2 regions of the Alkaliphilus sp. B6464 genome follow, and region 1 is predicted to be linked to the other one. Evidence: riboswitches for the same ligand, from Rfam matches in the RefSeq annotation. Region 1 holds a riboswitch; the other holds the start of a gene.
What was found. Region 1 has a riboswitch for lysine ahead of HYG84_RS01020 (APC family permease). Riboswitches for the same ligand answer to the same signal wherever they lie in the genome.
Positions count from the first base shown of each region.

Region 1 (4,957 bases):
ATCAGCTACATAGCCTGGTTTTAATCTTCCTTTAAAATCTTCTTTAAATTCATTAAAAGCACTACCAATTGTGTAGGCATCAATAGCGTCTTCAAGCTCCATCTTTTCATTTGGATAAAAGCCACCTACTGGCTTGCCATCTATTCCTAGTCTTGTTACTGCACAGTAAATATTTGGAAAAGGGTTACAGTCTTCTACTGGAGCATCTGTACCTAAGCTTATTGGAGCACCTAGTTTATATAGTGTATTAAACGCATAAGATGTACTTGATAACTCTTTTCCAACACGCTCTTCTACAATCTTAATATCGTAATCTAAGAAAATAGGCTGGTACATAACAGGAATATTCAATTTAGCAATTCTATTTAATTGTTCCATACTTGTTATTTGGCAATGAACAATCCCATGACGAAGAGGGTTCTTTCCATCCTTCATGGTTTTTTCATAGGCATTTATAACACTCTCTATAGCACCGTCACCAATTGCGTGGGTTATTACTCTAATTCCATTCTTTGTTGCTAAATCACATAGATCTTGTAGCTGTTCATGACTTAATGCTGCCACACCTTTAGTGCCAGGGGCATCTTCATAATCCTTTAGCATTAAAGCAGTCCTAGCACCTAAAGAGCCATCTTTAAATAACTTTAATGCACCTTTTGATAAAAATTTTTCATCGTATTGTCCTGTCTTATGTTCTGTTTCAAGATAAGTTTTAAAATCATTTATATCTTGAAAATTGAATTGATGGGAATATCTTAATTTCAATTTTTTATTGTCGTAAATATTATGAATAATATTGAACATACTCTTAAAATCACTATTCATAATATCACATGATTGAACAGAAGTTATGCCGACGCTTAAAGCATAATTTGCAGCTTTTAAAAATTCTTCCTCTATGTTATTATCGCTTTTTTCTGGAATAAGTGAGTGAATTAAACCCACCGCATTTTCATTAAATATACCATTTGGATTTCCATCATTTCCAAGCTCAATTACGCCACCATCTATAACAGTATTTTCATCTACACCTAGTATTTCTAAAGCCTTGGTATTTCCTACTGAAACATGTCCACATACTCTATCAAAGACAATTGGAATTTCTGTAGATATTTTATCTAAGTCAAACCGAGTTATTAGACGTTTCTCACCAGAAGTGAAATAATCCTGATTCCACCCACGACCATATAATACAGCTAGATCCTTGTTCTTTTCAATGAATATTTTACCCAGTTGAATAACTTCATCAATTGATTTAGCCGATGTTAAATTACATGAGTTCATAGCATCGCCTACCCATGAAATATGTAGGTGGCTGTCATTAAAACCTGGTAAAACAGTTTTCCACTGAAGGTCTATAATATTATCGGCATCACTTCTAAGTATATCTTCATTCGTACCAACCTTAGTAATAACTCCATCCTCAATTAAGATTGCTTCTTGAAAATTATTTTTTTCAACATAAATCTTACCATTTTTTAAAATTGTTTTCAAAAGATCATCTCCTTATATTTTTTATGCAGCCTTATTTTTTCTATTAAAATAAAAGTAAAATAATATACCAACAGCTGGTACAGCTAAACCAATAATTGAGGTTTGTGGATCTTCAATAAATGTATTAATCATTAATCCTACGAATATAAAAGTTGTTAATATTACTGTAATAGGATAACCAATTACTTTATAAGGTCTTTCTAGCTTAGGGTATTTTCTTCTGTAAATCATAACTGCATATACACCTAAAGTGTTAAACATCATTCCTGAGAATATAACTAAAGAAGTTAGTTGATTTAAGTTTCTTAATAGCACCAACATTATGGATATTATACATTGAACAATTAAAGGAGCATAAGGTACTTTATATTTAGGATGCAGTTTTTTAAAGCTTTTAAAGAAATGGCCCTCTTCACTCATTGCATAATACATTCTTGGAAAGGCCAGTATACAGCCATTCAAAGCTCCAAACATAGCTATTACCATACCTATTACAACTAGAATACTACCAGTCTTTCCCATCAGTTTCTCTGCTGCATAGGTTCCTAAATAATATTCATTATTTGCTAAAAGGTTTTCAATTTCATTAAAAGGTATAACCTTATATATAGAATAATTAAATAATGTGTATAGTATTGTTATTGAAACAATAGAAATCACAATAGCAAGAGGCAGATTTTTCTTAGGATTCTTTACTTCTTCAGCTACAGTATTTAAATTAGTCCATCCTTCATATGCCCATAAACTTGCAACTACAGCAAAAGCTATCATACTAATAATTGAGCCAAAGCTTACATCAACTGTTTTAGGAGTTAAACTTAGATCTGGAGATACTTTTCCAAATAAAAGGCCTAAAATCATTATGATTCCAATAGGGATTAATTTTGCAATCATAGAAAGGTTTTGTAGCTTAGATCCAGCTTTAACACCAAAATAGTTAACAATAGTTAATCCTATGATTAAGACTATAGCAAAGATTTTAATTGTCCATTCTCCCATTGGCATTATAATAGTTAAAGCACTTGGCAAGGCAATTGCTATTGCAGCAATAGACCCAGGACCAGCGATTAACCAATTATTAAACCCAGCTAAAAAGCCAACTATAGGTGAATAGGCATTACTTAAATATACAGTCAAGCCACCAGCACGAGGATCCGAAGCACCTAGTTCTGCATAACAAATTCCACCTAGTAAGGAAACTAAGCCTCCTAAAATCCAGCTCAATAAAGCTAAGCCAAGACTCATTCCAGTTCTCATTAATACATATGATCCTAGATAAAAAATTCCTGACCCTACCATGATACCCCCTAAAATGCTGACTCCACCAAATAAACTAATTTCTTTTTTAAAACCAGAATCCGTTGTTTTATTCACTTCACTTAAGTTATCAGTCATATATATCCTCCTATATAAAAAAATAAAAAATTCGTCTAATGCTATCCCATTGACTCATGGCGCACTCAATTTAAAAACCTAAGCTTTTAAATTTTAAGTGCTTAAAATATTACTAACATTCTATTTCTTTAAAAACCCTTAATAGTAAGAGCTTTTTACTTTTTTATACAAAAAAAACACCTAACAGGTTTGTCAGGTGCTTATATGCGTATAGCAAAGCTAAAGACATTCCTCTCTCCTTTCTGGCTCAGTGTGAGATAGCACAACATCAAAGTATTGAGCAAATACAATGATGACAGTCCTGTACCTATTTGATACAGACCCAGCACCAGATTTTGAGATCTGATGCTTCGGCGATGGCTCCTTTCGCTATATGTCATAGGTTTTCGACCTCGATATAGTTACTATTAGCAACCGCGCCTCTACCTCACCCGTAAGGATGAGGATTTTTATGAAATTGTCGATTTTTATCATAATAGCATGGTATTTATACTTTGTCAACCTAGCGAAATTTTTTTTAAACATAGTAGATAAGAGGAATTTTCGATTCAACAAACTGCTATAGAAGCAGATAGAGTAGCTGAAGGGCTATCCAATTTCTACTATAGGAAAAGGTTTCACTTTTTCCGTATTCCTGTCAAGATAAAAGCAGATCTTTTAAAACTGTTATATTTGAGAAAGATTATTTTGTTATAGTCTATATCATAAGGTTATATGGACTATAATTCTATTAAAATAAAATTTAAAATAAAACTAAAACTATTTATAAATTTATTACGAATATAATAATAGAGTAAAAAATACATCTATAATTTTTCTAAAACATATGGATAAGTGGTGAACTATGGATAGAGATAAGAGACTAATAAAAAAAATAAAAAAGAAATCAAGTAAAGCTGCAGCTAATGAGCTTGTTTCTATATATTACGAAGAAATATATTCATATGCATACAAACAGACAGTTGATAAAGAGTTATCTATGGATTTGACTCAGGAAATTTTTATAAGCATGTTAAAGGCAATATATAGTTATGATGAAAAGAAAGCTTCTTTTCGAACTTGGCTATATAGAATAGCAACTTATCGTATAGTAGATTATTATCGTTCAAAATATTACAAATATACTAGTATAGCAGTTTCTATTGACGATTTTAGCATATATGATGAGGAAAATATAGAAGTTACAGTAGAAAATAAGGAAGAGGTTAAAAAGATAATTGACATGGTAAATAGATTTGATGCTGCAAACCAACAAATATTTCGCTTAAAGCTTTTTGCAGATTATACTTTTTTAGAAATATCAAATACATTGCAAATATCTGAGTCCACAGTCAAAACAAAGTATTACTCAATGCTTAGAAAAATTAGAAAGGATCTTGAGGTGGTATAGCATGAGAATAGATATGCCTGATGAAAGAACAATAAAGGCCGAAATAGATACTATTGTAGCAAAAGGTTTATATCAAAAAGAATCTTTCTATTCTTATTTAAAAAATATGTACAAGCATATAGGAATTAGATATTTATTTCGTGACGGCCTAGAAATTATGTTTACTATTTTATTAGTATCTTCTATTTTATTTTTTACGATTACTAATAGCAATATATATAATATTGCTAAAACTGGGGGTATATATGCCTATTTGTTTACAGTTTCACCTATATTGTATTTAGTGATGTCAATTTCATCCTTTATTAGTGCAAGGCAGAATGGAACTTATGAAATAGAAATGACATGTAAGTATAATATGTATCAAATATCTGCTTTTAGAATGCTTGTATTCAGTACTATATGCATTTTAGTTAACTTTTTATTTGTATATGCAATTATATCTATATATACAAATCTAAGCTTTTTAAGAGCATTTGCAATTTCAATATCATCACTATTTTTATTCTCTACAGTTTTTCTATTTACAATTACAAAACTTCAATCAAAATTTACAAAATATTTTATTGTATTAGGTTGGATAATTGCCAATTTAGCCTTATGTATATTTGATATTAATTTGTATGCTCAACTATTAAGCAATATTTCTATATATACATGGTTAGCTGTAACTGTTAT
Region 1 covers NZ_CP058557.1:215,102-220,058, reverse strand. The annotation lists gene HYG84_RS01025 (amidohydrolase) at 1-1,494, opposite strand, end outside; gene HYG84_RS01020 (APC family permease) at 1,516-2,889, opposite strand; lysine riboswitch at 3,140-3,322, opposite strand; gene HYG84_RS01015 (RNA polymerase sigma factor) at 3,734-4,279, shown strand; gene HYG84_RS01010 (hypothetical protein) at 4,281-4,957, shown strand, end outside.

Region 2 (4,957 bases), 1.2 Mb from region 1:
TCTGCCTTTGCAGAAAGCATTATAATAGGCACATTGTTTTCTTCTCTAATCTTCATACAAGCCTTTATACCATCCATTTTAGGCATCATAATATCTAGTATAATAAGATGAACTTTTTCTTTTTCTAGTATGTCTAAGGCTTCTATACCATCAGATGCTTTAATAACATCAAAGCCCTCATTTTTTAGGTAAATCTCTATTAGATCCCTTATTTCCTTCTCGTCATCTACAACAAGTATTTTTTCCTTTGCCATAAGTAACCCTTCCTTCTACTCTATGCTAACTATATTATAGCTAAAAGTCCTTAACAAATGATAGTTAAAATCTTAAAAAAAGCTTAAAATTCTGCTGTTGCTTTCATAGTAAAGCTTCATGTCGCACTTAAAATTATATTAATTTTCAAGTACTCAAAATGTTTACATCCTCCAGTTTTTCAATAGGTTAATAATACTAGAAATACTGGAGATCTTTACAAATAGAGGCTACCTCTTTTCTAGAAGGTAGCCTCTATTTTTAATTGTTATTTTATAATCTGTAGTATCCTATGTTTCTATGCAGCTTTAACTTCTTCTGGTACTTCAGGAGATTCACCAAAGAAGTATACAGTAGCCCATACCGCGACCATAGCTACTGGTAGCACTATAAAAATTGGTAATCCTAATCCTGCTGGGATATATCCAAATACTATTGTAATTGCGCCTACAGTAAGAGAATACAAAAGCTGAGTTTTTACGTGATCAATATGATCGCAACCACTACCCATAGAGGATAAAATAGTTGAATCTGATATTGGAGAGCAATGATCTCCAAAAATAGATCCTGTCAGTACTGCTCCAACGCTAATCACAATAAAGGTTGCATCTGGTGATATAGCATGAGCCAATGGAATAGCTAATGGCATTAATATTCCCATTGTTCCATATGAAGTTCCTGTTGCAAATGAAATAATTGAACCTAATATAAAAATAATAGAAGGTAGTAAAAACTTTGGAATAGTATTTGATAGTGTAGATACTAAAAATGCTGCTGTCCCAAGTTCTTTAACAACACTACTTAATGACCAAGCTAATAGTAGAATAACCCCTGTAATTACTAAAGATTTCATACCCTCTACCCAAACTTCAAGTGCTTCTGAGACAGTAAGAATTTTTTGTCCAGCAGCCATTATAACAGCTACAATACTTGCAAGTAATGCTGCCTGAAATAAAACGATACTAGCATCAGAGTTACCAAATGTTTCTCTAATAGATGCAAATGATAATGGAGAACTTTTTAATAGTTCAATAAGAGCTGCATCTTCTCCACCCATTATAGCTTTATATCCATCAAAATAAAAACCTACAAATGCAAAAACTATTAAAGTACCTATAGGAATAATAGCATTCCAAATGCTTAATTTAATTCCTTCTTTAGGCTCTAAGGATTTATCCTCAGAAAATGCTGCAACTTGAGAGCTGTCAGCCATTACTTTTCCAGTAGTTCTTGCTCTTCTTTCAGCCTTAAGCATTGGACCAAATTCTTTTACCAAAACAGCTGTAATAACTACGAATAATAGCATTAATATATTATAGAATCTGTAAGGAATAGTAGAAATAAATATACCATAAGCATTAACCTCTTGACCAATAGATAAATATCCATCCCTTATTAAACTTATTTCAAGTCCTATCCATGTAGATATTAAAGCAATACCTGCAATAGGTGCTGCTGTAGCATCAACGACAAAAGCTAATTTTTCTCTTGAAATCTTCATTTTATCAGTAATAGGTCTCATAATCGGTCCGACGATTAATGAGTTTGCATAGTCATCAAAGAATACTAAAAGCCCCATTAACCAGGTAATAATCTGAGCACTAGTAGGAGACTTCGCCTTTTTAGCTAAGCTTTCGGCAATAGCTTTTGCTCCTCCCATTTTACTAACTAAAGCTATTAGTCCACCAATAGTTAAACATTGAAGAATAACACCTGCATTCCATGGATCTGATAGTGATTCTATAACCCTGTTAATAATATCTAAAAACCCATTAACAAATGCTGGTCCTACATTAAAACCATTCAATTGTAATAAAAACGTTCCCGAGAATACACCAATAAATAATGATAAGATAACATTTTTTGTAATGAATGCTAATATAATAGCAATCAGTGGGGGAATAATTGTCCAAACACCAAACCTAGCAGCATTTGTTTCTGCTACAGTTGGTTCTGCAAAAGCAGTAATAGATAGTAATAAAGTAAAAACTAGAGTGGTAATTGCGATAAGATTTTTCCTTTTCATTTTCTTCTCCTCCTTAATTTTGTGTAGTGACTAAACGGTTAGGAGGGAGAACTCTTCAACAAAACAAAAAGCCTTAAGCTTTTTTCACTCAAGACTTTTCAAACATAGACAATAATAAATTATGTCTATTTTATGTTTTAGTTTGAATGATAGCTCCCCACAAATAGGTTATTTGTGACAATCTTACATATATTATATGCAAGACCAGTTATATGGCCCTTTAGCTTAAACCATATACTTCGGCAATCTTTCCTTTCCTATCGTATCATCGTGCTTACCTCCACAATAGTACTATTAAAGATTGCGCCTCTACCTTTAATTATTCACTTTGCACTTATTTAAACATTATGCACCATTTTGCTTATTTAGTCAATAGGTAGATTATTTTTTGTATATTTCTAATAATTTCTAAGTATATTATAAAGTTATAGATATTTTAAACATAAAATTTGAAATAAAATATATTAGACTATCGAAATATATTGAATTCGAAATGAATAAAGTGTATTATGATAATAGCCGAATTTTCCAAATATTTTATTCAAATCAAAAGGGGGATTATTATGCGTTGGAGTTTAAATGAGCTTTACACATCCTTTGAATCAACAGAATTTAGAAATGATATGGATAAGTGTAACGAATATATTCAAGAATTAATTATTTGGGTAAAAAAGGAGTTACAAAGTACTGAAGGAGCAAAAGAAAAAATAGAAAACTATGTTAAAAAGCAACAAGAGTTTGGTAGCATATATATTAGATTAATAAGCTATTCTGTGCTTATATCTAGTGTAGATGCCAAAAATGAAACTGCTCTTAAAATAGCAGATCAACTTCAAAGTAAGGCTTCAAATTTAGCAGAAGCAACTGTTCAATTTGAAAAATGGCTTGGTAATATAGAAAATATTGAAGAAATAATACAGTCTTCTCCTCTTTTAAAGGAACATCAATTCTACTTAGAGGATATTATGCTAAATAATCAGTATCTTCTGAGCGAAAAGGAAGAAATATTAATTTCTAAAATGAGCCAAACAGGAGCAAAGGCGTGGACTAAATTACAACAATTATTATCCTCTACCCTACTTGTAGATATTACAATAGATGGAGAAGAGAAACAGCTTCCTCTACCTGTGGTTAGAAACATGGCCTATAGTGCTGATGCCACTACAAGAAAAACAGCCTACGAAGCAGAATTAAAATCCTATTTAAAAATTGAAGAAAGCTCAGCAGCTGCATTAAATGGTATTAAGGGTGAATCAATTACGATCTCACAAAAACGTGGCTTTGCATCTCCTCTAGAGCAAGCGGTTATTACATCTAGGATGAATAGAGAAACCTTAGATGCAATGCTAACTGCTATGAAGGAAAGCCTACCATTCTTTCACCAATATTATCGTAAAAAAGGAGAGCTATTAGGACATAGTAATGGACTACCTTTCTATGATATGTTTGCACCAATTGGAAATGTAGGTATGGAGTTTACATATGAAGAAGCACAGAAGTATATCGTGGATAATTTTAATACCTTTAGCAAAGAGCTCGGGGATTTTGCACAAAAAGCCTTTGATAAAAACTGGATAGATGCAGAGCCACGAATTGGTAAAAGAGGTGGCGCCTTCTGCTCTAATTTACACCCTATTAAAGAAAGTAGAATTTTAGCTAACTTTGATGGTAGTTTCAGTAATATGACTACATTAGCTCACGAGTTAGGTCATGGTTATCATGGGCACTGCCTGAAAAACGCAAGTCTATTGAACAGTCGTTACCCAATGCCACTTGCAGAAACTGCATCTATATTTGCTGAAACTATTATTATAAATGGGGCATTAAAAACTGCCACAGCAGAAGAAGCATTTGCAATATTAGAAACCTCTATTTCTGACGCAGGGCAGGTAATAGTGGATATATATAGTCGTTTCTTATTTGAATCTGAAGTATTTAAACGCCGTGAAGATAGTTCCCTTTCAGTTAATGAGCTGAAAGAAATAATGATAAGCGCACAAAAAGAAGCCTATGGAAATGGATTAGATCATAATGTACTACATGACTCTATGTGGATAAACAAGTCTCACTATTATATGCCAGAACGCCATTTTTACAACTTCCCCTATGCTTTTGGACTATTATTTTCAAAGGGACTTTACTCCGAGTATTTAAAACGTGGTGAATCCTTTGTTAATGAGTACAATAATCTACTAGAGGCAACTGGTAAAAACAACATTGTAGATGTGGGTAAAGTTATGGATATAGATGTTACATCAGTTGATTTTTGGAGAAGCTCTTTGGATTTAATTAAAAAGGATATTGAAAAATTTGTAGAGCTTGCAGATGAGAGATTGAAAAATAAATAAAATGCTTCTATTAATTCTTTAAAAGTCCCATATACTATGTTTATTGGACATACTTTACTTTTTTTGTTATTATGGGTAAGAATAAAGATAAACTAATAAAGGAGCGTCTACTAATGGATAATAAAAAGGTATTAGCCACTGTTGGTGGTAGAGAAGTAACAGAGCAAGACTTTAACCTGCTTTTAAATAGCTTAGATCCTCAAAGAGCAATGCAATTTAACTCTGAAGAAGGTAGAAAACAATTACTACAAGAGTTAGTTAGCCAAGAACTATTTTACTTAGATGCAGTTAAAAGTGGACTCGATAAAGATGAAATTTATATCCAAGAAGC
Region 2 covers NZ_CP058557.1:1,382,434-1,387,390, reverse strand. The annotation lists gene HYG84_RS06715 (response regulator transcription factor) at 1-254, opposite strand, end outside; gene HYG84_RS06710 (Na+/H+ antiporter NhaC family protein) at 551-2,278, opposite strand; lysine riboswitch at 2,421-2,598, opposite strand; gene HYG84_RS06705 (M3 family oligoendopeptidase) at 2,842-4,626, shown strand; gene HYG84_RS06700 (peptidylprolyl isomerase) at 4,740-4,957, shown strand, end outside.
Region 2: linked by a shared signal. The riboswitch ahead of HYG84_RS06710 (Na+/H+ antiporter NhaC family protein) and the one ahead of HYG84_RS01020 (APC family permease) in region 1 are both predicted to bind lysine.